Regions from separate parts of the Virgibacillus sp. JSM 102003 genome, predicted to be linked through region 4. Evidence: riboswitches for the same ligand, from Rfam matches in the RefSeq annotation. Region 4 holds a riboswitch; each other region holds the start of a gene.
The links. A riboswitch is a leader RNA that binds a small molecule or an ion and turns the genes downstream of it on or off. The one in region 4 is predicted to bind cyclic di-GMP.
Positions count from the first base shown of each region.

Region 1 (7,357 bases), on a different contig from region 4:
CGATGTGATTCTCAATTGATGTATGTTCTGAAGACTCCTGAAACTTTTCCATTTCTTTTTCATCAAACGGAACAACATTTCTATTTTTTTTAATAAAATTCAAAGCGTTGTTAATCAGAATTCGGGTCAACCAGGTAGAAAAGTATTCGGTATTTTTTAATTTGTCTTTTGACCGGTATGCCTTATATATTGTTTCCTGTACAATATCTAGTGCGTCGTTTTCATTTTTTACGTACAAGTATGCCATCCGGTAAAGTTTGTTCTTTTCTTGATGAATAAGGTCCTGAAAAGCATAGTTATTTTCTTTCATCGGTTTTTTTGAATGATCCATCCAAATCCTCCCTTCTTCCTCTTAGACAATCGATCTATGTAAAACGTTTCAAGAAAAAACGGTCGTTATGATAAATGCCTATCACCATGCAAATCACAAATAACGCAAATAATTATCAGAATTTTACTTGAACTTTTTTCATACTCGTGTATACTATATCAAAAAGATACATATCATAATGATAGGTGGTTTACATGACAAAACATAATCATACAACATACGCCATATTGGGGCTGCTTACAATTGGATGCCATTCAGGCTACGCCATTAAGCAAATGATTGACCAGAGTCTAAATCATTTTTGGAAGGTCAGCTATGGGCAGATTTATCCAACGTTGAAGAAGCTTGTTGCGGATGGATTGGCGACCGTTCAGGAATCCTCACAGGAAGGCACACCAGACAAGAAGGAATATTTTATTACCGCAAAAGGAAAGACAGCGTTACTGGAGTGGCTGCAAAGCCCTGTAGGTGATATTCCGGTTGAAAAAAATGACGTATTGCTCAAAGTTTTTTTCAGCCGTCACCAGCCTCATGACAAAACCATTGCCCATCTTAAAAAATACAGACAAAAACTGCAGGAGCGCTACCAGACGTACGAGGCGATTGAAGAAATGATCACATCAAATTTACACAACGAGGATGATGCACCATATTGGCTGTTTACCCTGAATTATGGAAAACGGATGACAGCTGCTGCGATTGACTGGTGCAGCGATACCGTCCGTGAAATAAACGATTGGGAGGAATAACCATGGGAAAAACCATATATAATGGTCGGTATACGACGGAAAATGACCAGAGTCTAGTTGTGTTTCTAATTGGCATGCGGATTAACAAGCGACTTGCCGTCCGGAAATGGCTCCCGGTGTTCACCGCGATGCCGGGGATGATCAGGGAACTGTATGAAAACCAGGAGGAGCTTGGATTTCTGTCGATGGAAAATTATTTCGGACTCCGCACAACGGTTATGATCACATACTGGCGGTCAGAGGAGGATCTGCTTGCCTACTCAAAGGGGCAGAAGCATTTGACAGCGTGGAAGAATTTTAACCGGAAAATCGGCGATACCGATGCGGTTGGGATTTATCATGAAACATATGTCGTGCCAGAGGGAAGGTATGAGGCGATTTATGGGAACATGCCCGTTTATGGGCTGGCTAAGGCCGCTGGGCACATACCGGTTACTCGTGAAATTAGAACTGCGAAAAAACGGCTGAAAACTGAAACGGATTAATCACGCCTATTATATGCGATACCGTTTTACAAGCATGAGAACCGTCCCCAAAATCGAAGGAAGAAAGCCTAAACAATAATGATGAAAACAGTTTAAACAAGCCAAAATAAACAAGTTTCTTATACTAAACTTGATATTTTGGCTTGTTCCTTTTATATCTTCCACCATTCTAACGGTTCCCTGTACGGCACATTTAAGTCCAACGCCTATTAACTCGCTTGTACGATGGCGTCAATGATTCCGTAATCTTTCGCTTCTTTTGCACTTAAGAAATAATCACGGTCTGTATCGACTGCAACCTTTTCAACCGGTTGGCCAGTTCGTTCTGCTATTAATTGATTCAATTGTTTACGCAGCTTTATAATCCTTTTAGCTGATATATCAATATCCGTTGCTTGACCTCGTGCACCACCAAGTGGCTGATGAAGCATAATTTCACTATTTGGGAGTGCATATCGTTTACCCTTTGTTCCTGCGAGTAAAAGCATTGCAGCGAATGAGGCCGACATTCCTGTACAAATCGTGCTAATATCTGGTTTAATATATTGCATCGTATCATAAATTGCAAACCCTGCAGAGGTTGAACCACCTGGGCTATTGATGTAGAGAGAAATATCCTTATCAGCATCATTAGCCGCTAAGAATAGTAGTTGCGCTACAACACTGTTAGCCATGTGGTCATTAATTTCATCACTTACCATGATAATTCGGTCTTTCAACAACCTGGAATATATATCATACGATCGTTCACCGTGACTTGATTGTTCAATAACATATGGGATTGCAGTCATCCTTTTTCCTCCTTTGTATACAGCCTAAGCTGCCATCGAGAAGGAGCCAGAAGGAGGAGAGAATTGATAAAGTTTCAGCTTCGGTTGCGTTTCCATTGGGAATAAAATTGGTATAAGCCTGATCACACCAGTAGGATCATTCAACCGGACCGCCTGGGTTATTGCCGGGGTTAGTAGTTCTACATTCTCCTCGGACCAATAATCCCTGACAGAATGAATTTCTTCATCTACTAACAGCCTTGTAAGCCTTTTTCTGGCTCGGTTTAAAACTGCTTTGACAGCTGTTTCAGTCATATCGAACATCTCGGCGATCTCCATAATTTGATACCGAAACACATCTTTTAACGCAACTATAACCGATTGCTTTGGTGTGAGTTTAGAGATCAACTCTTCCACCAAGTCCATCATGTCATCCTTATACGCATTTGTTTCATCAGTTTCTTCAAACGTAAATCCGATTATTTCTCGATTACGTTTTTGGAGTAAATCCATCCACAAATTAAATGCCATCTTTTTTAACAATGCAGCGTTCAAATCTTTATGTTGTCCATAGTGGTTTATCGCTTTGAATAACGTTTCCTGGACAAGATCCTCAGCATCCCATTTGTTTTTGGTCAAATAATGGCAATAAGGAATAAGTTTCGAATAAAGATCTTTCAGGTCAGAAGAATTAACTTTTTCAGTTTGTACTTTTATGCCAGGCCTGGCGTACATTTTACTCACTCCTTTAGCTCCTCTCTTTACTTATTTAACGATTAAAGAAGGAAAAAAGATACGGGAGTTATATTTATTTTTATTTCATCTAACATTTATACCTCATACATAAGGGAAAAATGATTATATGTAGATCTCTATCATACTATTAGAACATCCCATTGTTGTTAGGAGAACTCTCTGGTATGGGTTGACCTAAATCCCATAATTCAACCATATGACCATCATGAAAACGGAAGATATGAACAACAGCTGCTCCAAGATCTTCAGGATTCTGTTTCACATGGGAGTGAACCATAACCATATCTCCCTCTTCAATAGCATGTTTGATTTCAAATATCTTGTTAGGGTTTTCAGTTGCATCCTCTTTCATTGCTTGTTTGAGTGATTCTACATCGCCTTGGAAAAAGGCATTATGATGGCTGAATTCCGGACTGACGTATCTTTGGTATGCTTCGTCTACATTCCCCGATGCTACAAGCTTTAGAAATGATACCGCCTGCTCTTTAAAAGAACTCTGCTTTTCCGTATTCATAACAATCATCCTTTCATTTTGGGAGCTCAACTAACATAACCCATATTGTTCGAGATAACCTTTTATTATGGTTCTTCCACTAATCCTTCATGACTGTCTGATAACAAAAATCGTTAATTTTTCAATATTTTTGCATATGCATTAACAACGATATCAACATCATCCAGATCATAAATATAATAATTTACTAAATATCCGTACGTGAGTGAAACAAGCTGCCATAACGCTTTCTTCTCATCGATATGTTCATCAATAAATCCTTGTTTCTTCAAAGCTTGCAGGAATAGTATTAAATCGTCTTCAAAGTTCTCATGAAGCTGCTTCATACGCTTTTTCACACCTGGTATGTCCTTGGCATTTTGATAAAAGTCAATAACCAGTAGAAGCCACCCGGTAAGTGGTTTCTCGTAAACGTTTTGCCACAACGAAAAAATAGACTCCTTTAACAACGATTCTAAGGATGTCTCTTGGGCATTATAGTGATAAGGGATTTCAGCCCAACTGCCTCGCCTTTTATCATGATCTTCCAATACATGAAGGAAAAACTCTTCTTTACTATTAAAATGAAAATAAAAGGCACCTCGCGTATAACCAGCCGCTCGAACAATATCACTAAGATTCGTCTTGGCAAAACCTTTATCCATCATCGGCACAATACCAAACTTGATCAGATTCTCATAGGTTTCTTCCCGACGAATTTGAAATTTAGTTTTTGTATTACTCATGCTTGATAGCCCCTTTCACTGACTCCCCCACTAAATAACATTAGACTTATTATACAATACTTAATATGGAAACGACACTGATTGTCGTTTATCTTCTAGTAGTAAATATGAAAAAAATCATTCATAGACGGTAAAAGAATGTCCTCAAATGGGGCTTCATAGATAGTTGACAAAATATTTGTAATCAACTAATATTAAATACATACATAATTGTATTTAATTTTACAGCTAAGGAAAAAGATGTCCCAAACCTTACATTAATAGATACGAAGATGGGACATTTCAACAGCAAGAAATGAATGACGTAAATCGCATCCACTTGGACATATCCCTCATATAGCCTATGGGACCATAGGGCGATATGGAAAGATATATAAAGACATGATACTAAAATCCGATGCAGTAAAGGCAAACCTTTTGAAAGGAAGGGACGCAAAGCTAGTGGTCTAAGGGTTACCTAGGATAGCACAGCTGCCTCATCTTGGTTGAGAGGGGAGGAATAATGGTTATTATGACTCACTACAAAAAAGGGGCTGAACAACAACTGGATCGTGATTGGGTAATACTTATCAAACAAGCGAAAGAATTAGGTATTACCGAGGAAGAAATCAGAGATTTTCTGCAGCATCAACGTACAAATATATTAGTTCCTAACCCGCATCTAAAAACGGCTCACCGTGGATAAATAATATCCACGGCCTTTTTTATGTTTACAGACAATCACGTGATTACAACTGTTTCATTTCTATATAGATTTCCATACAATAATTTTCTAAGAAGAAGCAAGGGGGACGGCGCCGCTTCCACGCCTCAAAAAGACCCGAGCTTCTTCTACATGAAATAATCATGCACCACACCAGATGACATTACATTCTTACATCCAAGGCCATTTTCAAATATTCAATGAACAGGCTAGACTGCTGTTCCAGCTGTACGTCCTTTTCCGCTAGGATTGCGTCGTCGAGGGCGAGACCATCGATGAACGTAATGATTGATCGCGAAAGCAGTTCACTGTCGAAACGATCACTAAATTCTCCAGATTCCTGCCCAGCTTTAATAACATCCGCATAAACACGAACACCTAAGTTATATCGCTTCCTGCCATATTCTCGTCTTCGCTCATCATTTCTTCCAGTAATGAAGAATTCCAGTTTACTTGGCGCGAGTGGATCCATTTCGGCATCAGGCTTGCCGTCTTCCCCAAACAGCAGCTGCATGAGAAGCTTCCAATGCGATTCAGTCTTTCTCAACAATTCCGCTGTGTTCTCGGCTTCATTACTGAGTCCCTCTTCAACGATTGCCTCGAATAAGTCTTCCTTATTGGAAAAATACTGATAGAGTCCGCCCCGGCTGACACCAGCTGCATCCATGACGTGCTTCATCGTTGTGTGTTCATAACCATGTTCGATAAAAACATCCCTTGCGGCGCTCATAATATTAGCCCGTCGTTGCTGGAGATGCTCCTCGCTCACTCGTGGAGCCATGTGAATCCCCCCGTTCTACTTTCCTTCTTGTAAAATACCCGATCAACGACACTAGAACCAGCAAGCCTGCCGTAATGGTGAAAGTTGGAATAACCCCAATAACGGTTGACAGCCATCCACCGAGCAACGGTCCAATAATCGTTGCCGTTGTCATAACACTGTTGATAACCCCAAAGACTCGACCCGTCATCTGAACAGGTGTGTCGACTTGAACAGTTGCCTGGAATGGTACAAAAATCATACTGGCTGAAAACCCTCCGGCAAATCCGAGAACTGGTGCCCAGATTACGGAGTAGCTAAGATCGTAATTTGTTAGTACACCCATCATACCAAAGCTCAATCCAATTCCACAAGCACCCACCAGCATAAGCGGGTATGCCTTGTAATCGGTTTTTTTAGCAAGCCGGTAGCCAGCAAAGAACATACCTAAACCGGATCCTGTAACCAGATAACCGAATAAATCAGGCGAGGCATTCGTTAACTCCCGAATTAAAACAATCAACTGCGAGTCTGCCAATTGAAGAATTAAAAGACTAACCCCCATAATCAGTAAGCCTATTACCATAAAGCGGCTTGATTTGATAAAAGAAAGTCCCTCGACGAACTCCTCTTTGAATGATCCTTGTTCCTTTTCATCTTCCTCTACGGTCTCTACTTTGATTGCATTAGGTATAAAAAGTAACAATAAAGCTGAGACAAAGAACGTTGCTGAGTCGATAATAAATACCTGCTGCGCACCTAATGCCAAAACGAGAACCCCACTAAGGAGTGGCCCAATAATTTTTGTCGATGAATCAATCATTGACGTAATGGACATAGCAGCCTTCATATCACCTTCCCCAACAACCTCCTTCAACTTGCCATTTTTAGCTGGAATGAACACAGCCGAAAGCGTTCCAATTGCAAACAGCGTGGCATACACCATCCAGAGTGAACTTGCGATCGTGAGGATAAGAATCAACCCAGCCCGGGTGACATCAGAAATAATCATAATTGTTTTGCGACTGAAGCGATCGGCAACAATTCCCGCTACCGGTCCAAGTAAGGCCATTGGAACAGCCAAACATAGAATAACCAACGAAACTTCCATAGGTGACGCATTCCACTTCAGCCCAACAAGCGTGAATATCGCCACTATACTCAACCAGTCACCAATACTCGAAATTGCCTGCGCACTCATTAACGTCATATATCCCTTATTCTTCAACAAACTTTTCATACCGATCTCCCTCTTCCTTAAAACGACACTATCGTCGTTATTGGTTAATACTTATTATATCGACACGAGTGTCATTTTGCAACTGTTTTTTGCCTATTTTGAGAAAAGTTTTGAGAACCTGCTTGAACACGTAAAAAGCCTCCTGCTTGTTAGGCAGAAGGCTTGGTGATTTCATTGTTGTTTATGAAGATAGTGTGATTTCATTTACTTATGGTACGGGTTAGCGTGGTCATTAGAATTGCCAAAACATATGCCGGATTGGCTACTGAAGCACCTTTTTGACGTATTAAAGATGTATTTAAAGAAGAAACTTCACCTATCTTT
Region 1 covers NZ_JBHFQH010000012.1:79,463-86,819, reverse strand. Annotated here, with positions in the region: gene ACE1TG_RS13905 (sigma-70 family RNA polymerase sigma factor) at 1-331, opposite strand, end outside; gene ACE1TG_RS13900 (PadR family transcriptional regulator) at 526-1,080, shown strand; gene ACE1TG_RS13895 (DUF4188 domain-containing protein) at 1,083-1,565, shown strand; gene clpP (ATP-dependent Clp endopeptidase proteolytic subunit ClpP) at 1,775-2,356, opposite strand; gene ACE1TG_RS13885 (sigma-70 family RNA polymerase sigma factor) at 2,381-3,070, opposite strand; gene ACE1TG_RS13880 (nuclear transport factor 2 family protein) at 3,219-3,605, opposite strand; gene ACE1TG_RS13875 (TetR/AcrR family transcriptional regulator) at 3,719-4,330, opposite strand; cyclic di-GMP riboswitch class I at 4,728-4,809, shown strand; gene ACE1TG_RS13870 (anti-repressor SinI family protein) at 4,833-5,015, shown strand; gene ACE1TG_RS13865 (TetR/AcrR family transcriptional regulator) at 5,197-5,763, opposite strand; gene ACE1TG_RS13860 (MFS transporter) at 5,768-7,033, opposite strand.
Region 1: linked by a shared signal. The riboswitch ahead of ACE1TG_RS13870 (anti-repressor SinI family protein) and the one ahead of motA (flagellar motor stator protein MotA) in region 4 are both predicted to bind cyclic di-GMP.

Region 2 (7,357 bases), on a different contig from region 4:
AGGCAATATGCAACATTAATTCATGCTGGTATATCGATTTCAGAAGCTACGAAGACGATGGCGAGGCAAACGGATAATAATGCATTAAGGCAAGCACTGACAGCCATTGATAAACAACTTGATCAGGGTCAGGCCCTTTCAAAAGCAGTCGAAAGTCACCCGAAAGTCTTTCCTTCACTACTCGTCAACATGATCCGGGCGGGGGAGGCAAGTGGCAAACTTGACGACATATTAAACCAGATGGCTGATTATTATGAGAAAGAATATCGTAATAAACAAAAAGTGGTTTCTGCATTACTTTATCCTGGTGTTGTAGGAGTTATCACACTATTATTAAGTATGTTCTTGCTCGTATTCATTGTTCCGCAATTTGTTGGAATGTTTAATTCCTTCGGTGAAGAGATTCCGGCTTACACTCAGTTTATTTTAAGTTTGAGTGATTGGGTTAGTGCTTTTTGGTGGGTACTTATTGCTGTAGCATTGTTAGGTATTGCAATTTATAAGTCTCTGTTGAAGAATGATAAGTTTTCTTACCGTGCCGATAAGCTAAAAATAAAGTTTCCTTTTATAGGTGTGCTTGCACATAAAGGTGTCTTGGTTCGTATGACACAAACGTTGAGTACTCTAGTAAATAGTTCCGTACCAATCTTACAATCAGTCGAAATTACCGAAAAAGTCGTTGGAAATCGTGTGATTCAAGATGTATTAAAGCAATCCAGGAAGTCGATGGAAGTTGGCGAATCGATCGCTAATCCAATGAAAGAACACTGGGCATTTCCGGCACTAGTTGTTCAGATGATTCAAATTGGTGAAAAGACGGGTACCTTAGATCATATGCTTTCAAAAGCTGCAGCATTTTACGAAGAAGAGGTAGAACAATTGTCGAATCGGATCAAAACACTAATCGAGCCACTTATGATTATTGTGCTGACAATAATCGTAGGCAGCATCATTACCGCAGTTGTTATTCCAATGTTTTCTTTGTTTGAAAATATTTAGCAAACAAGGTAGATATTTGTCTGAAAATATATTATAGTGAATATAGGAATATAGTAGGATGCGATGATAAATTACCTGTAGTTTGGGCACTTTGGTAGTTTGGAGTAAGTAGTGCAACCGGCCAGCTAAGTTTAATAGACTTTTTATCTTATATATTAAGAGAGGCGGGGATTTTTATGCTAGAACGCATGAAAAAGATGATAAAAAAAGAAAAAGGGTTTACCCTTGTTGAACTGTTGGCGGTTATTGCGATATTGGCGATTATTGTTGCTATAGCAGTACCGACGGTTGGGAATGTTATAGGTGAATCTGAGAAAAAGGCACATGATGCAAATATAGAATTGATTGAAAATGCAGCAAGGTTAGCGGATGTTAGTGGTGATTATGATACGGATGGAAGTATATCGGTATCACAACTAGAGGACAAAGGGTATCTAGATGAAGTTCCTACAGTTCCAGGAACAGAAACCGAATATTCTGGTAAAGTTACTAAAGATGGAAATGGGAATTTTGAATACGATGGAGATGAAAGTGTTGACTAAAAACAACATAATTTAAAATGATTTTAAATATAACCTACGCCTTGCACCAATACTTGCAGGGCGTATTCTTCAATATATATTCTTCTAGCTTTACAATAAGGAGCCACACGAATGGACATTTTACTAATACTATTTTTTTTCCTCTTAGGCCTAATCTTCGGCTCATTTTTCAATGTAGTTGGATTACGCCTGCCAGAAAATATCCCCTTCGCAAACGACCGGTCAATTTGCCCCCACTGTAACCATCAATTGTCATGGTATGAGAATATACCGATTATTTCATTTGCCATCCAAGGGGCTAAATGTAGACATTGCCGAAAAAAGATTTCGTTTATATACCCTATAATTGAATTGTCTACTGGTATTTTATTTGCATTGAGCTACTCATTAATAGGATTAAACCTAGAAATTATTACGGCGTTACTTCTAGTTTCGATGCTTATGATTATATTGGTATCCGACATCACATTTATGTTAATTCCAAACAGAGTGCTTCTTTTCTTTCTGCCACTATTCATCATCATTCGTATCGCACAGCCTTTGGATCCGTGGTGGTCATCCATTCTTGGTGGTATAATTGGAATCACACTCCTTGCATTAATAATAATTGTCAGTCGTGGTGGAATGGGCGCGGGAGATATGAAATTGTTCGGCATCTTAGGCATTATTTTGGGAATTGATAAGGTGCTATTGGCATTTTTTCTTTCGTGTATGATTGGTGCAATAATAGGAATGATGCTGCTCTTCTTTAAGGTAATTGACCGTAGGCAGCCCGTTCCATTTGGTCCATATATAGTTGCTGCAACCCTAATTACATATTTTTACGGTGAAAGATTAGTAAACTGGTATTTCAATTTATTTTTGTAAGCAGGTGATAGTTTGGGAATTTTCAATAATGGTAGAGTGAACATTGTAATTACAAATAGAGTTTTACGGTATTCGTATCATAAAAGTTCTTCTATAAAAAGCTTAGTCAAACATGGTGAAGTGGAACTGCCTGAAGGGACAATTAAAGACGGAATAATTACCAGTAAACAATCTCTGCAAAAAGTTGTTAATCGGTTAGTTAAGAAAAATAAATGGAAAAGAAAGAAACTTTATTTTTGTATGCAGGATGATACAGTTGTCATTCGTCAGCTTCAAATTCCGGCAACACTGACAAAAGTTGAGGCGATTGGCTATGTAAAGACACAGATTGGCAACAGTTTATATCTGCCATTTGGTAATCCAACACTTGCAATTGAGTTTCTGGAGGAAGATGGTGAAAACAGAGACATTCTCTTATTCGCTTACCCGAAGGATAAAGTAGAATCATTTAAAGAAATCTTTGATGAGGCAGCTCTTAAATCAGTTGCAGCTGATCTTACTTCGTTATCGGTTTATCGGTTTTATTATTATTTATTCCAGGAATCGGACATTAATCATGTACTTCAAATTCACTGGAATCACGATGCACTCGTTTTGACTGCTTTTCAAAATCATAAAGCAATTTTCACCCGTTATATGAAACTACCAACTAACACGGATCAGTCTGAATTGGACGAGACTCTAGGAAAACAAATCATTGATGATTATATTATAGAAATTAATCGGTTTATCGATTTTTACCAGTACTCTTTAACGAAAGGGTCAGCAAGAATAAGTTTATTGCTTTTGGCTGGTGATTTTCCATTTCTTGATGATGTTAAAAAAGCTTTATCTGAAGCTGTTACAATAAAGTTATATAAGTTTCCTGAAGGGAAATTACAGGTGAAGTATGCTGATGTCCTTGGTCTGGCACTGAAACAGGATTCGTAAAGGGGAGTAATGATGAACACAGAAATTAATTTGCTTGAAAATCAATCTAAAAAACATATTGCTCCCCTTGTATTAGGCGTTGTGGGTATTATACTACTTGCTAGTGTAATTACTGTACTTTTGTATCAAAAATATTACTATGAGAGTCAAATAGAAGACCAAACAAATAAAGTATCACAATTAGAAACACGATTACTGGAAAAGCGGGATGAGTTTGCCGGGGAAAAACAGCTCCAGCAACTACAGCAAGATATATCAACGCTAAAAGGTGAGATGGTTCCCAATGTAGCCTTATATAATCAAATGCTTAACTTCCTGTCGTCGTCTGAACAGTTACTAAGTTATAATTTTACAAGTGAGAATCAGCTTATTATCGATACAAAATTTTCTACACTTAAAAATGTCTCAAATTTTGTAAAAGTAATATTAGGACAAGACTATGTCTCAGATACTGAACTAACCAGTGTGAGCAAAATGGATACCTCATATCAGGCAACATTAACTATTAGTTTGGATAGTGAAACTTTAGTGAAGGAGCTTGGTGAAAATGATTAAACAATGGACAAAGATTCATACATATTGGTTACTAGGAGTTTTATTAGCTACTTTTATTGTTTACGGGGTTTGTTATTTCACTGTAATTGCTCCATTGCAGTCTAAAGTGAGTACTCTTGATAAAAAGGTCTCTATGTATGAAAACCAATTTAAAAAAACAGAAAGCCAATCAAAAGAGAGTCCGAGTGAGGAGTTGTCAGCTCTTGCTCTACAAGTACCGAGGGAAAGTTCACCTGATGATGTATTACTAAACCTACAAACTATTGCGAGTGACACGAATGTAACAATTGATTATATTGAATCGGCTAATCAATCAGCAAATCAGGCAGCGGTTCAGCAGGAAGAAGAAGAAGCAACGGAATTAAACGAAAATTCATATTCACTAGATGCTACAGCATCAAAACTTAGTGATATAAATTCTTTCTTGGCTGAAATGACTGATAGCAAAAGGCTAATGATCATAGAATCAATTAATTTACAACAGGATGCGAAACAGGTTTATTTAACAGTATCATTTAAAACCTTTTACACAGGATAGTCTTTTATAAAGGCTATTCTTTTTAATTCTATGAATAGTAACTGTTCTTATCAATCTCAAATTATCATAAAGTATTTTGAGGAGGGAAATATATGCGCCAATATGCGATATTACGATTATTACTAGCTGGTTTTTTACTTTACTTTGCATGGCCAGTTATTCCAAGTGCGGCATCACAGTTGGAACTTGTTTTTTGGGGAGGATGGCTTTTGTTCTTAGTTCTGGTAGTCGGAGCTAATTTTGCAACACTTTTACACATCACCAAGCCTCCAGTTATGGAACAGGAAAGAGTAAGACGTCGACAAACGCTTAATCATTGAGGTTTCCGTGTATCAACTGTATACTAAACAGTATAGATATTGACTAGTACAGTTGAAAGTCGGTGAACGGAAATGGCAACTAAACATGAACAGATTCTGCAACATATATTATCATTAGAAATCGGCCATAAAATCTCTGTGAGACAAATAGCTAAAACGTTAAATGTTAGTGAAGGGACGGCATACCGAGCAATAAAGGATGCTGAGAACCAAGGCCTGGTTAGTACCATTGAACGTGTTGGCACAATTCGAATTGAGCGTAAGAAGAAGGAAAATATTGAAAAATTAACATTTGCTGAGGTAATCAATATTGTAGATGGACAAGTCCTGGGTGGTAGGAAAGGGTTACACAAGACATTAAGTAAATTTGTTATTGGTGCGATGCAGCTTGATGCAATGATGCGCTATACAGAAGCAGGGTCACTATTAATAGTTGGTAATCGTGTGAAAGCTCATGAATTGGCTTTAAGTGAAGGAGCTGCTGTATTAATAACTGGCGGGTTTGATACGAATGATGATATCAAACTCTTAGCTGATGAAAAAGAATTACCTATCATGTCTACCAGCTATGATACATTTACGGTTGCTGCGATGATCAATAGGGCTATTTATGATCAATTGATTAAAAAGGAAATTGTGTTTGTAGGTGATATTTATACACCGTCTGATAAATCGTATTATTTATATGCTAAAGATAACTTGAAGCGGTGGTATGAATTAAATGATCAGTCTACCCACACCAGATATCCAGTGGTGGATGAAAAAGAACGGGTAATTGGAATGATAACGTCAAAAGATATAATAGGAAGGGATCAAACGACATTAATTGAGAAAGTTATGACCAAAAACCCGATTGTTGTTCAGGATAAAACATCGCTTGCCTATGTTGCCCATATGATGGTATGGGAGGGAATAGAAGTTGTCCCCATTGTGGATCCATCTCAAAGACTTAAAGGTGTGGTGTCCCGTCAGGATGTATTAAAGGCCTTACAGCAAATTCAACGCCAGCCACAAGTTGGTGAAACAATCGATGATGTTGTTTCAAGGAATTTGCAAGCAATTGAGGGAGACGAAACAATTTTCCAGGCACATGTTACCCCGCAGATGACAAATCAACTTGGAACACTTTCAAACGGAGTATTTACTGCATTGATGACAGAAGCCAGCAGCCGAGTGTTGCGTCATATAAAAAAAGGCGACCTGGTAGTTGAAAATCTTACTGTTTACTTTATTAAACCAGTGCAAATAGATAGTAATTTAATAATTAAACCTGAATTGTTAGAAGCCGGGAGAATCTATGCTAAAATAGATATAGAAGTTTATAATGAAAAGAAAATGGTTGGCAAAGGACTGTTAATGGCACAATTAATTGACCGTTAAATCAAAAAGCTGACTAGTTTTTAGTCAGCTTCTCCATTATTAAGCATTTATTCGTTTCCATTCTTTGCTGTAATGTTTTGTCTCTCTAAAACCCAGATTAAGTTGCAGCCCGCCCAGAATTAAAAATACTATTCCGATAAACAATGAGATTTGTGTTTGATAGAATATGTATTGGTTAATGCCAAAGAAGAATAGAAAGCTTCCAAGACAAATACGTGATTTTGCGTTTAAATATGCTTGGGTTAACTTATCGCCAGTCTTTACTATTGCGACTTTATAGTATACATAAAATACAAGCGAGAGCACGATAATAATTGGAAAAATAATCATATAATCTACTCCTAAATTTAATGTCTTTATTTATTGTAGCTTGTTTTTAAGCGTTAAGGAAGTATAAACCTTCATATATTATGTGAATAGAAAATTTGGTTAATCGCGAAGCCTTTATATTTATTAGCCTTAGTTGAACTTACCAGTAATCTGTCAAGATAGGAGCCAAAAAAATGAGTTTAGAAAAAATAATTCAATCTATTAAAGAATATGAAACCATCATAATTCATCGTCACGTACGTCCAGACCCGGATGCATACGGGTCACAAGCAGGATTGAAGGAATTAATTTTACAGGCATTTCCAAAGAAGACAGTTTATATTGTTGGTGAAGAAGAGCCTTCATTAAATTTTTTGGTCAGAATGGATCGAATAAGTGATGATACATACAAAGATGCACTTGTAATTATCTGTGACACTGCAAATGCAGTCCGTATATGTGATCAGCGATATGAACTTGGTTCAATGTTAATTAAAATTGATCATCACCCAAATGTTGATGAGTACGGAGATATAATTTGGGTGGATACAACCGCAAGCTCCACTAGTGAAATGATTTATGACTTGTATTTGTATGGCAAAAATGAAGGGTTTAAGCTGAATGATCAAGTTGCCCGTCTTCTATATGCAGGAATTGTTGGTGATACGGGAAGATTTTTATTTCCTAGTACATCGAAAAAAACATTTCAGCATGCAGCTGAGTTAGTTACCTACAACTTTGATCGCTCAAGTTTATATGATGGTATGTACAGTATAAAAGACAACATTGCCAGACTGCGGGGATATATTCTGCAGCACTTTCAGTTAGCTTCTTCAGGTATGAGTACGATAAAGCTGACAAGACAAATCCTGGATGAATTTAAAGTTGACCCGTCAGATACCGGTCAATTGGTGGGG
Region 2 covers NZ_JBHFQH010000001.1:382,362-389,718, reverse strand. Annotated here, with positions in the region: gene ACE1TG_RS01990 (type II secretion system F family protein) at 1-999, shown strand, start outside; cyclic di-GMP riboswitch class II at 1,047-1,131, shown strand; gene ACE1TG_RS01985 (prepilin-type N-terminal cleavage/methylation domain-containing protein) at 1,188-1,541, shown strand; gene ACE1TG_RS01980 (prepilin peptidase) at 1,653-2,408, shown strand; gene pilM (type IV pilus biogenesis protein PilM) at 2,445-3,338, shown strand; gene ACE1TG_RS01970 (hypothetical protein) at 3,348-3,893, shown strand; gene ACE1TG_RS01965 (hypothetical protein) at 3,886-4,431, shown strand; gene ACE1TG_RS01960 (hypothetical protein) at 4,524-4,751, shown strand; gene ACE1TG_RS01955 (DRTGG domain-containing protein) at 4,824-6,131, shown strand; gene ACE1TG_RS01950 (YtpI family protein) at 6,171-6,461, opposite strand; gene ACE1TG_RS01945 (DHH family phosphoesterase) at 6,635-7,357, shown strand, end outside.
Region 2: linked by a shared signal. The riboswitch ahead of ACE1TG_RS01985 (prepilin-type N-terminal cleavage/methylation domain-containing protein) and the one ahead of motA (flagellar motor stator protein MotA) in region 4 are both predicted to bind cyclic di-GMP.

Region 3 (7,357 bases), on a different contig from region 4:
CCATCGTATCCAATGCTTCCTCAGTTGAATCCATCACGTCTGCGCCTGCTGCACCATGAATATGTCCATCGATGAATCCGGGTATAAGATTTAAGCCTTGCCCATCGATGATTTGTGCAGTTTCCGGAGGTGTTGTATCTACGTTATTATGTATTTCTTTTATCATACTATCCTCTAAAACGATTGAACCATTAACTACGCCTTCTGATTCAGTAAATATAGTGGCATTTTTTATAAATAACGAACGTTTCATTTCTTTATCAGCCCTTTGTATTTGCTAATCTTTAAGGTAGCACATCCGCAACACACATGTCTAGAAACCAACCCCAAAAAGAAAAACTACATTCGCCTAAACAGCAATGTAGTTTATAAAATCAATTTGAAATATTTTTATAGATTGTTTTTCCATTTGTTAACTCTTGGATTAACGCCTGGATCAGTTCCTCGGAAGATTGGAATTTTGAGTTCTCTGTTTCGTCAATCATCTTTTTCAGCATATTTTTATATCGTTCCTGCTCTACCATTTTCATACCGCCTTTTGTCAAAATGCATGACTATTATACCATGTTTAAAACAGTGATGTTGTCGAATAATGTCGACCACTGAAATTTTTCTAAAATAATTCGTATCAGGATTTATTTTGTGACTGTTTTCCATTTAATCAACAATAAACATAGGGCGGCTATTGCAGCACCGACTCCATCCAGAACAACATCACCTATATAAGGTGTTCGATTAGCAGTGAAACCTTGATGGAATTCATCTAATCCAGCATATGCAATTGTAAGTGAATACGATATGATAATTAGTGGAAGGAACTTCATATCACATGTACTTCTTAAAGCAATATAAAATAAACACATTAGCACAAAAAATACTCCAACATGTGCGCCTTTACGCAGGAAGAACTCAACGATACCCGCAGTCCCCAATTCTGCTACACTTACCTCTGAATGATGGTAAGTAAAAGATATCCAATCAACCAAAGGTGTTAAAAAGGATAAATCAAATGAACTTTTCAAAAGTGGCTTAACATCCTGATCTTCATAAGGCTGTGCTGAGGAATAGTAAATTATCCCCATCCAGCCAATAGGCAGCAGCCAATAGATATATTTTTTCATAGTAAATTCACCCTAATTCTCATCCCAGTTCCACACTTCAATTCCACCTAAGTAAAACTGATGAAGCAGTTCTTCGCTCTGTAATTTTTCAATTTCACGAACAGGACCTGTTACCGTAGCGCCATAAACTTTCATGCCATTTTCACGTAGGTAGTTCAAACGCTTCCGGTCAATATCTTTGCCATTATAACTTCCATTTTCGATTAACCACTCAATATCTTTATAAAATTGATCGATTGATTGTCCTATACTATCATGGTGCAAATAATAACTCGAAAAAGATAGTCTGTTTTTCTCGTCATATTTAGCTTGCGGCCTTAACAGCAGCGCGTTCACAAATGTAAATTGTCCAGCTCTTGAATGACTTATATCATACTCTTTAATCTCTCCACCATATACCGGCATTTGGAGAACTTTTAAATCATATGGGTTTAATAAATTCATCATCTCTCGTGGAGTCATACCTTTTTTTGCAGAGAAATGAATCTGTGCGACATGCCCATCTCCTATTTTATTAAACTGAGCCCACAATTTAGGATTGCCTTCTTTGCCATTTGACGAGGCACTATCTTTTCCTAGTAAATCCGGGGCAATAGCAAAGTTAAACATCTTATCCTGTGTGTTTAGATACTTTTCGTTAAAATTAAATTCAAACCCAATTTTGCCAATTAAATGTTTTTGCGCGGTAACTTCTCCAATAACCACGTCCCATTCGCCGACACTACGGTACAACTTTAATGTAGTAGACTGAGTCAGAAGCGCATTGATTTCTGCATTAGTCCCATGCGATTCATGTACCTCAAAACCAGAATACCTTGTTTCAACAAGTGTTGTTATTAGTCTGTCAAACTCCGCTTTTTTTCCTGACATATCATAATAAATGCTCACAGGAATCATATATACAATGTAAATAAGAAAAATTAACAGGAGTGTTCTAATGACAGTAAATCCAATTGATAGTCTCGTTCGCCATACCATCTTTCTCGCACTCTTTTTATCTAATTCAGCTTGGTCTTTCTCTTCCCATTCATCTAAGACATTATCATCTTTCATCTGAATATTCTCCTTTCAGCAGCTGATCATAATATCGAAATTTTTTCCTTGCACGGAACAGCGTAGTTTTAACCTGGCTAACTGATAGATTCATAGCGGTCGCGACTTCCTGATATGTAAAACCTTGAATTTCACGTATGTAAAGAATGGTGCGCATTCGTTCAGGTAATCGGCTAAGAACTTCTTCAATATGTACCTGCTTCGTAAGGTTCTCTAACTGCTCTTCAGGGTTTCCGATATTGTTATTGTCGGCACGTTCCAATTGAATTCGTTCCACCATAAGCTGTTCAGACTTAGACTTTCTAGTCCAATCGATGAAAAGGTTACGAGCTACCTTAAAAAGCCACGCTTTTGCCTGTGCCATGTTTTTCACCTCTAACGAAATCATCGCCCGATAAAACGTCTCCTGCAATAGTTCTTCAGCAACCTGTTTATTTCGGCTCATCTGCAATAAATAGCGGTAAAGTGGAAGTTGATACGCCTCAAATAAATCTGTAAATATGGATCTTTTCAATCAACTCCCACCCCCTCTATATATTTAAACGATTGAACAATCCATTTGTTACATGAAATATTTATATTATTTTTTTAAGTGCAAAATAAAAAACCGCAAGCCATTAGCTTTACGGTCAGCACTTATTTATCCTGTTCTTTTCGCCACTTAGTAAATTCAAGGTATTCTTTAAATTGCTCTTTTGATACACCCGATTCCATAGCTTCCTGAACAATTTTCAACCACTCACCATCTAATTGTTCCTCTGTCTCTTTCCATTTATCTTCTAATATCAACTCATTCACTGGGACTCCCAGTACAGAACTAATTTTTTCAATAAACTGGATCGATGGGTTCGTTTGAAGGCTTCGTTCAATAGAGCTTAAATAGGATTTGGCTACACCAGCTTTATCTGCGAGTTCAGAAATCGACATCTTTTTTTCTTGACGTAGTTGCTTTATTTTTTCACCGATCAAGTAATACACCTTCTTTCAAAAAAAATTATAACATAAAAAGGTGTATGGTTCTATATAAAGCACAAGACTTTTTAAAATATTTATTTATTTTATTTAACTTATGCTTATAAAACATGACATTACACCAAGTCTAAATGGTGAAAGTCTTCGTTAGGCATATGTAGTAATAAAGGCTTTATTCTTTCTTATCTGCCAAAAACAACCTAACTTCTTCCAAAGTTAACCCGATGGTTTTTGCCTCTTTCATCAGTTCCAACCACTCATAATCTATTTCTTTGTTCTTTCTTGCATTAATCATTTCTATCGTCCCCCATTTAAATTCCCAGGCAGTCCGGCCGTCATAGCTATAAAGCTTTAGACCCGTGACTTTGCGCCCCCATTTTTCAATAAGTTTGCTATTTTCTGAGGAACCATCGTTTTATAAGACTACTATACTATATTTATGGGGGTTATTGGGTGTCTTCTTTTGTCAAAATCGAACTAGTTTTGTAATTTTCAAAAATTATTTTGACGATATAGGTCATTCGAACCATTTAGCACATTAAAAACCCTTCTAACAAAGACATACATTCGATATACGTATTACTTTATGGGCAAAAATATTGCGCAAGTTCTCATCTCTAAAAACCAGCCTGTATTCTCACATTTGTTACCTTTTACAAAGCAATGAATTTTATACGCATTCAGAACGCTTCTTCCGGGGGCTTCGGAACGTGCTGTTCCCATAGGAGTCTGCGTATTCTGCCTCCACTGATAGAGATTTCTGATTAGAGCCTAAAGTGTTCCCAAGGCTAAGAAGCAATATCACAATAAGCATTGATTAATTTACAGGATAAAGTGAGTAAAACCTAGCGAAGGAAATACACGTAGACTCCTGTGGGAGCTTGCGCCTAGATGAGACTACGCAGCGACGTAGGAGCAAGGAGGTTCATCAGCCGCCCTAGGTGCGCGGAGTGTATTTCCGGAGCGGTATAGGAACACTCAAACTTTTTAAAAAGTAGTTCGCAGTTAATATCAACTGCGTAGATAAAAGCAACAAATCTTACTACAAAATCATGAAACATTTGACTCCGCAAAAACGTCTACTAATGTGCTAGGTGATTTTTCTTCTTCTATTTACATACCTTAAGATGATGAGATTTGCCTATTGTGAAAGGGAACGCAAAGATGTACTCGAAACAAGTTATCTTGGCACGAACCTGTTCACTGCATCATTCAGTTCCACCAATTCTAAAAGAATAATAGACTAAAATGACTAGTTTCGATATAATTTATCTAATTATTGATTATTTCTGAAACGACAGAGGAGAATAAATTGTGGATTCGAGAATTGAAAAACGAAATGAGAAAAAGAAACGCAAATGGCCCTACTGGGTTGGGGGAATTACGCTTGGTTTAGTATTAATAATTGGCATTTACTTATTTTATATTTATGATAAAGTCGGCGATACCGTCGAAGTCATGCATGAACCACTGGCACGGGATGAAAATCCTGATCGTCAAAAAGAACTGGACTCGCTTTTTAGTGAAAATGATACCATTAATATTCTTTTACTTGGAGTCGATGAACGGAAAAATGACAAAGGACGTTCAGATACCATGATATTGATGTCACTGAACCCACAAACAAATTCAATGAAAATGTTGAGTATACCTCGTGACACGTACGTAAATATTCCAGGTCGAGGGATGGATAAAATCAATCATGCTTATGCATTTGGTGGTGTTGGATTATCCGTGCAGACTGTGGAGGAGAATTTTGATGTTCCGGTACACTTTTATGTAAAAGTAAATATGGAAGGATTTCAGCAAGGAATTGATGCTTTAGGTGGCGTAACAGTTACAAATGACCGTGCATTTTCACAGGGAGGAGTAGATTTCCCTACAGGTGAAATTAATCTGAATGGTGAAGAAGCACTAAAGTACATTCGTATGCGTAAAGGTGACCCAAGAGGAGACATTGGACGTAATGAGCGTCAGCGTAATGTAATTAGAGCAGCTATTGGCGAAGCAGCAAGTTTCTCAAGCATTACCAAAATCACCGATATTCTAGGTATTCTTGGCGGGAATGTAAAAACTGATCTCAAAATGGAACAGATGCAAACATTATTTTCCGATTATCGTCAAACTCGAAATAACATCGATACAATGGAAATAAGCGGCAATGGTCAAATGATTGACGGAATTTGGTACTATGTTGTACCCGATGAAGAAATGAATCGGGTTCAAACCGAAATAAAAGAGCATATGAAAGCGAAATAGTCATCTAAAGATGGCTTTTTGCTTTTACATACATGTTTTTGCATATAAAAGGTGATATGATTAGATTATATTTTCTAAAAGATTGAGGGGGTCATTATGAAAAGAATAATTGCTTTGCTTCCACTTTTATTACTTCTGATTGTTACTGCATGTTCTAATGATGAAGTTACACCACAGGAACGCTTCGATCAATATGTAAAGCATTGGAATGAACAGGAATTTAACGAGATGTACAGTATGAGTACTACTGCTTCAACTGAAAAATATGCAAAAGAAGACTATGTTGAACGATATAAAAATATTTATGGCGACCTAAACGTTAACAATTTAAAGATTACCTATGAAAAATTATCCGAAGAAAAAATGAAAACTGCCATGGAAAAAGGAACAGCTCAGTTTCCATTCTCAGTCGAAATGGAAACAATTGCAGGTCCAATCGCATTTGACTATAAAGCAACACTTATTAAAGAAGGTGAAGAAGAGGATGCCAACTGGTTCGTAAAATGGGATCCAGGCTTTATCTTTCCAGCAATTCAAGATGGCGGTGAAATCGGTCTATCCACGATAAAACCTGAACGAGGCGAAATACTAGATCGGAATAATTTACCCATAGCTTTAAATGACACCGTTCATAATGTTGGCATCGTTCCTGGAAAAATAGGTTCTAATCCAGAACAGGCGAAACAGAAGATATCTGACTTATTGGGCATGTCGGTTGAAGCGATCAATTCTAAGCTAGATGCCGGATGGGTTGAGCCTGATTTATTTGTCCCACTTAAAAAAGTGCCGAAATCAGAAAAGAAAACGCTAAATCAATTATGGGAAATAAGTGGCGTGACGGAGCGTGAAGTAACCGGTCGTGTTTATCCATATGGAGAATCATTAGGTCATCTTGTCGGCTTCACAGGACCAGTAACTGCCGAAGAGTTAGAGGATATGGATTCTGGCGAATACAGTGCAAACGACATAATTGGTAAACGAGGGCTTGAACTACTATTTGAGGAAAAACTTCGTGGTGAAGCAGGCGTAAAAATAACTGTTTCCAAAGAAAACCAAGAAGAAATTGTCCTAGCCGAGAAGCCGGTTAAACATGGTGAAGATGTCGTAACCACGATAGATGCCGATTTGCAAAAGAAAATATATGAAAGCTATGATGGTGAATCCGGGACAGCAGCTGCAATTCATCCAAAAACAGGTGAAACATTAGCACTTGTGAGCAGCCCTTCCTTTAATTCGAACGAAATGGGATTTGGTATTTCACAATCAAGACGGAAAGAATTGCAAAATAAACCGAAACAACCATTATTAAATCGCTTCAATTCTACCTATGCACCTGGATCAACATTTAAACCAATAACTGCGGCTATTGGCCTGAATAACGGGACCATCGTTCCTGGTGAAGGTGTAGAAATTAATGGCTTAACATGGAGTAACGGTGAAAATTGGGGAAATTACCAGGTTCGCCGTGTATCAAAGTCAAACGGGCCGGTAGACGTTACGAATGCATTGGTTCGCTCGGATAATATCTATTTTGCTATGAAAGCAGTAGAAATGGGCAGTGATAAGTATGTGAAAGGATTAAAGCAATTTGGTTTCGCTAAAGATTTTCCATTCGAATACCCGATTGAAAAATCCACAATCTCATCCAGTGGAAAACTTAATGATGAGGTTTTACTTGCCGATACAAGTTACGGACAAGGAGAAGTCCAGATGAGCGCACTCCATTTGGCTATGGCTTATACCCCATTTTTAAATGAAGGTAACCTGCTTAAGCCTACAATCCTTGCCGATGCAGAAAAAGGCCAGGTTTGGCAGGAACAATTAATAACTGGTGAGCAAGCCACACTTATACAGGAAGCACTTCGTAAAGTGGTTGCAGCACCAAACGGAACAGCAAAAGGGGCAGACATTGACGACTTGGCCATCTCTGGGAAAACCGGAACAGCCGAGCT
Region 3 covers NZ_JBHFQH010000005.1:162,557-169,913, reverse strand. Annotated here, with positions in the region: gene nagA (N-acetylglucosamine-6-phosphate deacetylase) at 1-253, opposite strand, end outside; gene ACE1TG_RS07535 (hypothetical protein) at 375-524, opposite strand; gene ACE1TG_RS07530 (VanZ family protein) at 636-1,121, opposite strand; gene ACE1TG_RS07525 (anti sigma factor C-terminal domain-containing protein) at 1,134-2,174, opposite strand; gene ACE1TG_RS07520 (RNA polymerase sigma factor) at 2,164-2,688, opposite strand; gene ACE1TG_RS07515 (helix-turn-helix domain-containing protein) at 2,811-3,143, opposite strand; gene sinI (DNA-binding anti-repressor SinI) at 3,319-3,441, opposite strand; cyclic di-GMP riboswitch class I at 3,466-3,550, opposite strand; gene ACE1TG_RS07505 (LCP family glycopolymer transferase) at 4,461-5,405, shown strand; gene ACE1TG_RS07500 (penicillin-binding transpeptidase domain-containing protein) at 5,502-7,357, shown strand, end outside.
Region 3: linked by a shared signal. The riboswitch ahead of sinI (DNA-binding anti-repressor SinI) and the one ahead of motA (flagellar motor stator protein MotA) in region 4 are both predicted to bind cyclic di-GMP.

Region 4 (7,357 bases):
CTGTTATCGTGTTAAACATGAGTGGAACACCGCCAGCTTCTTTTGCACCTTTCTTGGAACTAACCGCCAAATCATTCAGGTGGATGTTACAGGGCGTTACCTCGCTCCACGTACTTGCAACACCAATCATTGGCTTTTTAAAATCCTCATCTGTAACACCAACTGCACGAAGCATCGCACGGTTCGGTGCTCTCAAAAAGCTATCACTGAAAACATTACTCTTGATCCGTAAGTCTTTTCCCATAACCAGCCCCACCTTTCTTTTGTAAAACAATTCTAATAATTTAATATAAAATTCTACCACTAACAGTTGAAATTGAAAAGGTATTTTTTTAGGATGGTAATTTACGAATAGAGTCAATTCCTATTCAGAAGCTAGTGAGCCTTAACTTAACTTTTCATAGATTTCCTTCGCCGTGATCAAATCGAAAATACCTATACCAACTGACTTAAACAATAGCGTTTTGTCCGAAATCTTTTCCGGATGATGCTGTTCCTCAATCATTTTTTTCAGTGACAACGTATTGTTTTCATTCGCCCCAAAGTGTTTCGCCCGAATCATATCCCCTGATTCGTGGAATGCACTATATGCATCGACATAAAATTCATCTACAGCAGATAGGAAAGAATCAGGAAGCTCCTGCATAGAAGGCTTGAAAGACCCTACCGCCACAACTAGTTTCCCCCTCCAAACCGATGGGTCCAAATCAGGTAATACGGGCGTTTGCGATGTTGTCGTTGTGATAACAATATCTGAATTTATGATTAGTTGGGGTAATTTTGCCTCGCGTACAGTTTGGTCAGGAAACTCTTTTTCTGCTTTTGAAATAAAGTCATGTAACTTTTTATTGCTGCGATTATAGACATATACTGTATCAATTTTACGCACTGCACATGCAGATTGCAGGTGGCTCCACCCTTGAGTACCCGTTCCAATAATTCCAATCGAGGAGGCATGCTGATCTGATAAATATTTCATCCCCAGTCCACCAAGTGCCCCAGTACGTAATGCAGTTATTGGCATTGCATCAAACGTCATCAGGGGTTCAAGAGTTTTACGATTATAAAGCACCATTAACCCATGTATCGTCGGCTTCTCTAAGTTCGTATTGTTGGGTGCAACACCTACTAGTTTTGTTGCATAGTAATCCCCATAAAACGCCGGCATCAATAACGCAGTGTTTTCTTCATCATCAATATGCATCCGATCAGGGATTATTTCATCGCTAGATTTATCCTGCAAATAATAGTTTTCGATGGAGTCTATTACATCTCTCATCGATATTGCATTGTTAATTTCCTTACTTGATAGGATTTTTATATAGATACCTCCCTTTATACAGTACATTTTCCGTTTATTTTATCACAAAATTCAAATTAATATAGATAATTATTAATTGAGAATAGTACTTCAGGGTTTCTCCTTTTACTTTGAAGTGCTTTCTCTCACTATCACAATCGTACCTCACATCAAAAAAGTGGCATGAAAAAAATTATTTTTTCTAGAAGATGACACTTTTTTCGTTTCGGATTCGATTGTAGTGGTAATAGAACTACTTGTTTAATTTAGATATTCCAATCAGGCAAAATCCGCTTAAATCTGGAAAATAACAGGTGCCACCCATTTTAATCTGAAGCCATGTATTCGGTCTACTTCCTAATGGTAACATATGCATCGGTACTACTAGTTCTTGCTGCAATTCTTCCAGTAAAATAACAGCCTGATTACCATCTTCAATTCGGTCCAATACTCCAGTTGTAATCAATTCTGAATTGAAGTTAGAGTTCAGGTCAGATGTAAACAATGACAACAAAAACAGTACCATCAGATAATGCTTCCAGACAATATTCATGAGCTGGCTCCTTGTTTCATTTTTTAACTATTATGACAAGATAGATCGTAATTTGCACATTACGAAAATTGAAAAACTGAAGCAGCTATCTAAGATAAAATTTAAATTTGGACTTAGAAAGATTTAATTTTTCACATACAAAACTCAGTTCAAAATTCAATTATGGTCATTTTGTATATAGATTTTCCCCAATAGCTCTGATACGCTTAAGAGAAAGCAACAGTTAGGCAATTGGGGGGGAACTGAAGTGGCCAAAAAATTCTTAATTATAATGATTTTAGCTGTTCTGGTAGCATGCGGACAAAATCCTGACCAAGGTTCAACTGATCAGCAAACAGTCACAAACCATTCGGAATCAGTAAAAGAATCATTACAGGATAAGGATAAGAAGAAACCGAAAGAGCAGGATTCAAACCAAAACGAAACCGATGAAACTACCAACTCAAAATCAGATGAAAAACCTGCATTAACCGATTTAAAAGTTCACTACATCGATGTTGGACAAGCTGACGCCACCCTTTTTCAATATAAGAGTAATGGTGAACAATACACTATATTGTTTGATACAGGAGATTGGCAAGGTAATGAAGTGCCTAATTACCTGTCAGCACAAGGAGTCTCTGCTATCGACGTACTCATTGTCAGTCACGCTGATGCTGATCACTCCGGGCAACTGGCAGAAGTCATGAATACATTTGATGTTGGTGAGGTTTGGATGTCTGGAAATGAAAGCTCATCACAAACATTCCAACAAGGCATGAAGGCTGTTCTGGCAAGTGACGCGGATTACGATGAGCCAAGAACCGGAGACACATTCGAAATTGGCTCGATGGACATTACCGTTCTCCATCCAGGCAGCATTACGGGTAACACAAACGAAGAATCTATTTCCGCAAAATTCACATATGGTGACATGAGTTTTCTGTTCACTGGCGATGCTGATCGTGATGGCGAGATGAAAATGATAAACAGCGGGAATAGTGTGAATGCTGACTTTTTACAATTAGGACATCACGGGTCTAATACATCCAGCGATCCAGCTTTTATTGATGCGGTAAGTCCGGAAGTAGCCATTTATAGCGCAGGCGCTGATAATCAATACGGCCACCCGCATGCTGAGGTGGTTTCACTTATCCAAAATGCTGGAATCAAGTTATATGGTACGGATGTTCATGGGACGATTGTTGTAACAACGGACGGAAGCGACTATACCGTTCAGACAAAAGATGACGGAACAATCAGCCCAAGCAGCAGTGGTTCCTCAGATAACTCATCCAATAATGATACAAGTGATCAATCAACTAACACAGAAAAATCGCCAGCAACTGGTGATTGTATCAATATCAACAAAGCATCGTCTGAAAAATTACAGGAAATTATCCATATCGGCCCGGCACGTTCAGAGGACTTAATTAAATTGAGACCATTTCAATCAGTAAGGGATTTAACAGATGTTAATGGAATCGGACCATCGCGGATCAGCGATATCAAAAGCCAAGGCTTGGCCTGTACAGGGGGATAAATATGAAAGGGATACTTGATCGATTTGAAGACTCTAATAAAGCCGTTATTCTCATGGAGGAAACCAAGGAAGAAGTAGTCATTCCTGTTGAGCAATTACCAGAAGGCAGCAGTAAAAACACCTATTTCAACATGAAAAAAGTGGATGATAAGTACCAGATTGTTTCGATTGATGAAGCAACAACCCAAAAGGAAGCTGAAACATCATCTGATTTAATGGCTAAGTTACGTGCCAAAAGCAAGGGAAGCAAGTTTAAGAAGAAGTAAAATTTTAAAAGCCGAAATCCAATTAGGTGGGATTTCGGCCTTTAGTTTATATAACCGAGAAGTGGTGCAGGTACCACTCTACAATTCCCCCGTAATTTCATAATTAGGCAATATCAGTACTTCTACGCGTCTGTTTTTTGCCCGATTTTGATCATTAGTATTAGGTACAAGAGGTTTATGTTCACCAAACCCTTTTGCACTAAATGTTTTGGGATCAAGTCTATCATTCTCTAATATTAGGCGCATAAAGTTAACTGCCCGCATGACACTTAAATCCCAATTCGATGAATACTCACTAGTACGAATTGGCCGGTCGTCTGTATGACCACTGACTATTATTTGGTGTGGCGGATCTGTATACAGAAATGTTGAAATGGCACTTGCAATTCCCCTGCCTTCTTCCCTCACCACAGCGCTTCCTGAATCAAATGTTACATCATTGATGATCGTTATTAATAACCCTTCACCATTCAGCTTGGTTCCTAATTTTTCGGAAAGGTTATTTTCGTTTATATATTTATTAATTCTCTTTTGGAGTAATTTCAATTTATTTAACTCTTGTTCACTGTTACTTAATTTTTTCTCTTCCTCAGGTTTTTCAGTCTCCTCTTCATCTTCTTCCACATCTTGAGGCATCTCTATTGTACTATTGCTTTCTTTTAGTATCCCTTCCCCACCTGAAAACTCACTTTTAAACACGCGGGATAGCTCTTCATATTTCTTTGCATCCAGTTCACTCATCGCAAACAATACTATAAATAATGCCAGGAGCAGTGTTAATAAATCCGCATAAGGAAGTAACCAGGATTCACTCATATGATTTTCATCATTCTTCTTCTTTCTCTTCATCTGATCCCTCCTGGTCTAATTTCAACAACTCTTTTGGAGATAAATAGGAACTAAGTTTATCCCGAATCAATTGCGGAGATTCACCATTTGTTATGGATAATACACCTTCAATCATTATTTGTTTCATTAGCACCTCTTTTTTTGATTTCTCTTTAAGTTTGTTTGCGAAAGGGTGCCACAATACATAACCAGAAAAAATACCAAACAAAGTAGCTATAAAAGCGGATGATATAGCATGTCCCAGAGCTTCCATGTCATTCATATCCCCTAAAGCAGCAATTAATCCGACAACGGCCCCTAATACACCAAGCGTTGGTGCATATGTACCAGCTTGTGAAAATACGGAGACTCCTTTTTCATGTCTTTCTTCCATTGCATCAATCTTTTCTAACATAAGTTCTCTAATAAACTCTGTTGATTGTCCATCAACAGCTAACTGGATGCCTGATGATAAGAAGCTGTCATTCAGTTGATCTATTTTGGCCTCAAGTGTAAGTATTCCTTCTTTTCTGGTAAGCTCTGCCCATTCAGTAAATGTATCAACCGTTTGTTTTATATCATTCTGTTTATCTTCCCTAAAAAGGATGACAAAAAGTCTCGGTACTTTTTTAATTGTTTCCATTGGAAAAGCGATACAAACAGAAGCCATTGTTCCAAAAAATATAATAATAAACGCTGCGGGGTTAATTAATGCTGCTGGACTAACACCTTTTAGTGTCATGCCTACCCCAATAGCTAAAAATCCGATAATAATACCAATAATTGACGTCTTATCCATCGATATGTACCTCCTTAAAGACAGGGAGTAACTAGTAGTTCCCTGCTTTTCATATAATTAAAAATAGCCTACCAAAAATGATAGACTTAATTAGTTTAACTACTAATTTTTTTCATCCTTTTTCGGTAACCCGGCGATCATAGTACATAAGACCTTAGACCCGTGGCTCTGCGTCCTTACCTTTCAATAAGTTTGCCATTCTCGCAAGTTATTCAACTTTTAATGTATTCTTTTAGAAGTTTCATACTAATTATATCGTTCAAAAACCCGGAAAGTTGAATATGTAGATGGAAGAAAAAATATTTCGAAAATGTAATCTGCATGTGAGGAAAATTTGACTTGGGGCTGAATCGGTGCTGCTATGTGAGTCAAGTCCTTTTTATTGTGTAAAATTCCATAATACAAGTTTACAGCCACTTTATAGTATTTAGTTGAATTTGTTTTGGTAGGAAGGGGTACCCCTTCCTACCAAAACAAATTTTCGCGCGCGGATTCGGCCATGCTAATCCCTCTTGAAGATGGGTCTTTTCTTTTGCTCTTCCTCTTCGTAGTCCATTAATACAGCTCCGATTAATCGAAAAGCTGATTGCGTATTAGGAAATATGCGTATTACTCTTTCTCTTCGTCTTACCTCTTGGTTTAGCCGTTCAAGGGAATTTGTACTACGAATATACTTTTGGTATTCCGGTGGTTCATTTAGATACTGGACGGCGTCATCAAAACCATCCTCCAGGTTGTTAATTATCTTTACCAGTTTAGAATTATCCTGGTAACGATCAATAAACTCATCTTTGAATTTCCTTGCTTCCACAGGTGTTTCCACATCAAAAATTTGCTTTATTTCTTCTTTAACATCGTCCATACCTTTCTTTGGCAGTTCATCAAAGAGATTCTTCTTAAAATGAACTGTACAGCGCTGCCAAGAAGTTCCGATAAACACTTTTTGAACAGCCTTTTTAAGCCCGGAATGAGCATCTGAAATGATAAGGCTTGGTGATTGTAAACCACGTGCTATGAGTTCATTTAAAAATTCTTGCCAAGCTTCAAAGCTTTCCTCATGACTCACTTTCAAACCAAGAACCTCTCTTTTATTACCTTCGTTAAGTCCAGTAGCTATATAAACTGCTTTAGACACAACTTTATGATGTTCGCGAACTTTGATATACATGGCGTCTACATATACATATTGATAGTATTCTGTGTTTAATGCACGGTTTGCCCATTCATTTACGATTGGATCAAGTTTTTCAGAGAGCGAAGATACAAAGGACTTTGAAACATATTCCCCGCACAGCTGTTCAACAACGTTTTTTATCTTTCGAGTAGACACACCATTTACTACCATCTCAAGCATGGATAACGCAAATGCCTGATCACACCGTCTATATTTTTCAAAAACAGTTGGTGAAAATTCGCCACTACGAGTACGGGGAACGCGCAAGTTAATTTTTCCAATACTCATCATATATTCCCGATCGTAGTAGCCATTACGATAATCATGACGCTCTTCTGAACGCTCATAAGCCTTCGTATTTAAATACTCATCACGCTCTTTTTCCATGTACTCATTCAAAACTAAAATGATAGTAGATTTAACAACATTATCGATATTTGAGTTCATTAATGAGTCTTTTAAAAAGTCCATATCTAGGTTAAACTGTAATTGGGTCACAATTAATTCCTCCTTGTTTTTCGTGGTTGTTAAACATTGTATCATAGGGAATTAATTTGGCCCTTTTTTAATTTATTTTCTTTTTACACAATTATATGGACTTAATCGCTATGTGAATCCTCATTCCGTTATTTGCTTCAAATAATGACCTTTGGCATCGGTTTCGGATCCTCATTCCGCTATTCGCCCATTTCACCATCATTTCTCCTTCATTTTGGACTAATAACGGAACGAGGATTCACTTCATTCACTTTTGAGCTGCTTTACTAGCAGTTAACGGAACGAGGATCCGCCATGACTAGTTACCTGGAACTTATCGGATCCTCGGCTATTTAGCCAAAAAAGTTATAAATCTTGTATAAACAAAAAAATCCACCTCTCAATAAGATGAGAAGTGGGTTGTTTTTACGATGGAGC
Region 4 covers NZ_JBHFQH010000008.1:141,961-149,317, reverse strand. Annotated here, with positions in the region: gene ilvD (dihydroxy-acid dehydratase) at 1-244, opposite strand, end outside; gene ACE1TG_RS10935 (ornithine cyclodeaminase family protein) at 386-1,348, opposite strand; gene ACE1TG_RS10930 (DUF3006 domain-containing protein) at 1,554-1,853, opposite strand; gene ACE1TG_RS10925 (MBL fold metallo-hydrolase) at 2,101-3,375, shown strand; gene ACE1TG_RS10920 (DUF3006 family protein) at 3,378-3,641, shown strand; gene motB (flagellar motor protein MotB) at 3,720-4,490, opposite strand; gene motA (flagellar motor stator protein MotA) at 4,468-5,268, opposite strand; cyclic di-GMP riboswitch class I at 5,390-5,475, opposite strand; gene ACE1TG_RS10905 (IS256 family transposase) at 5,771-6,940, opposite strand; tRNA gene ACE1TG_RS10900 (tRNA-Ala) at 7,352-7,357, opposite strand, start outside.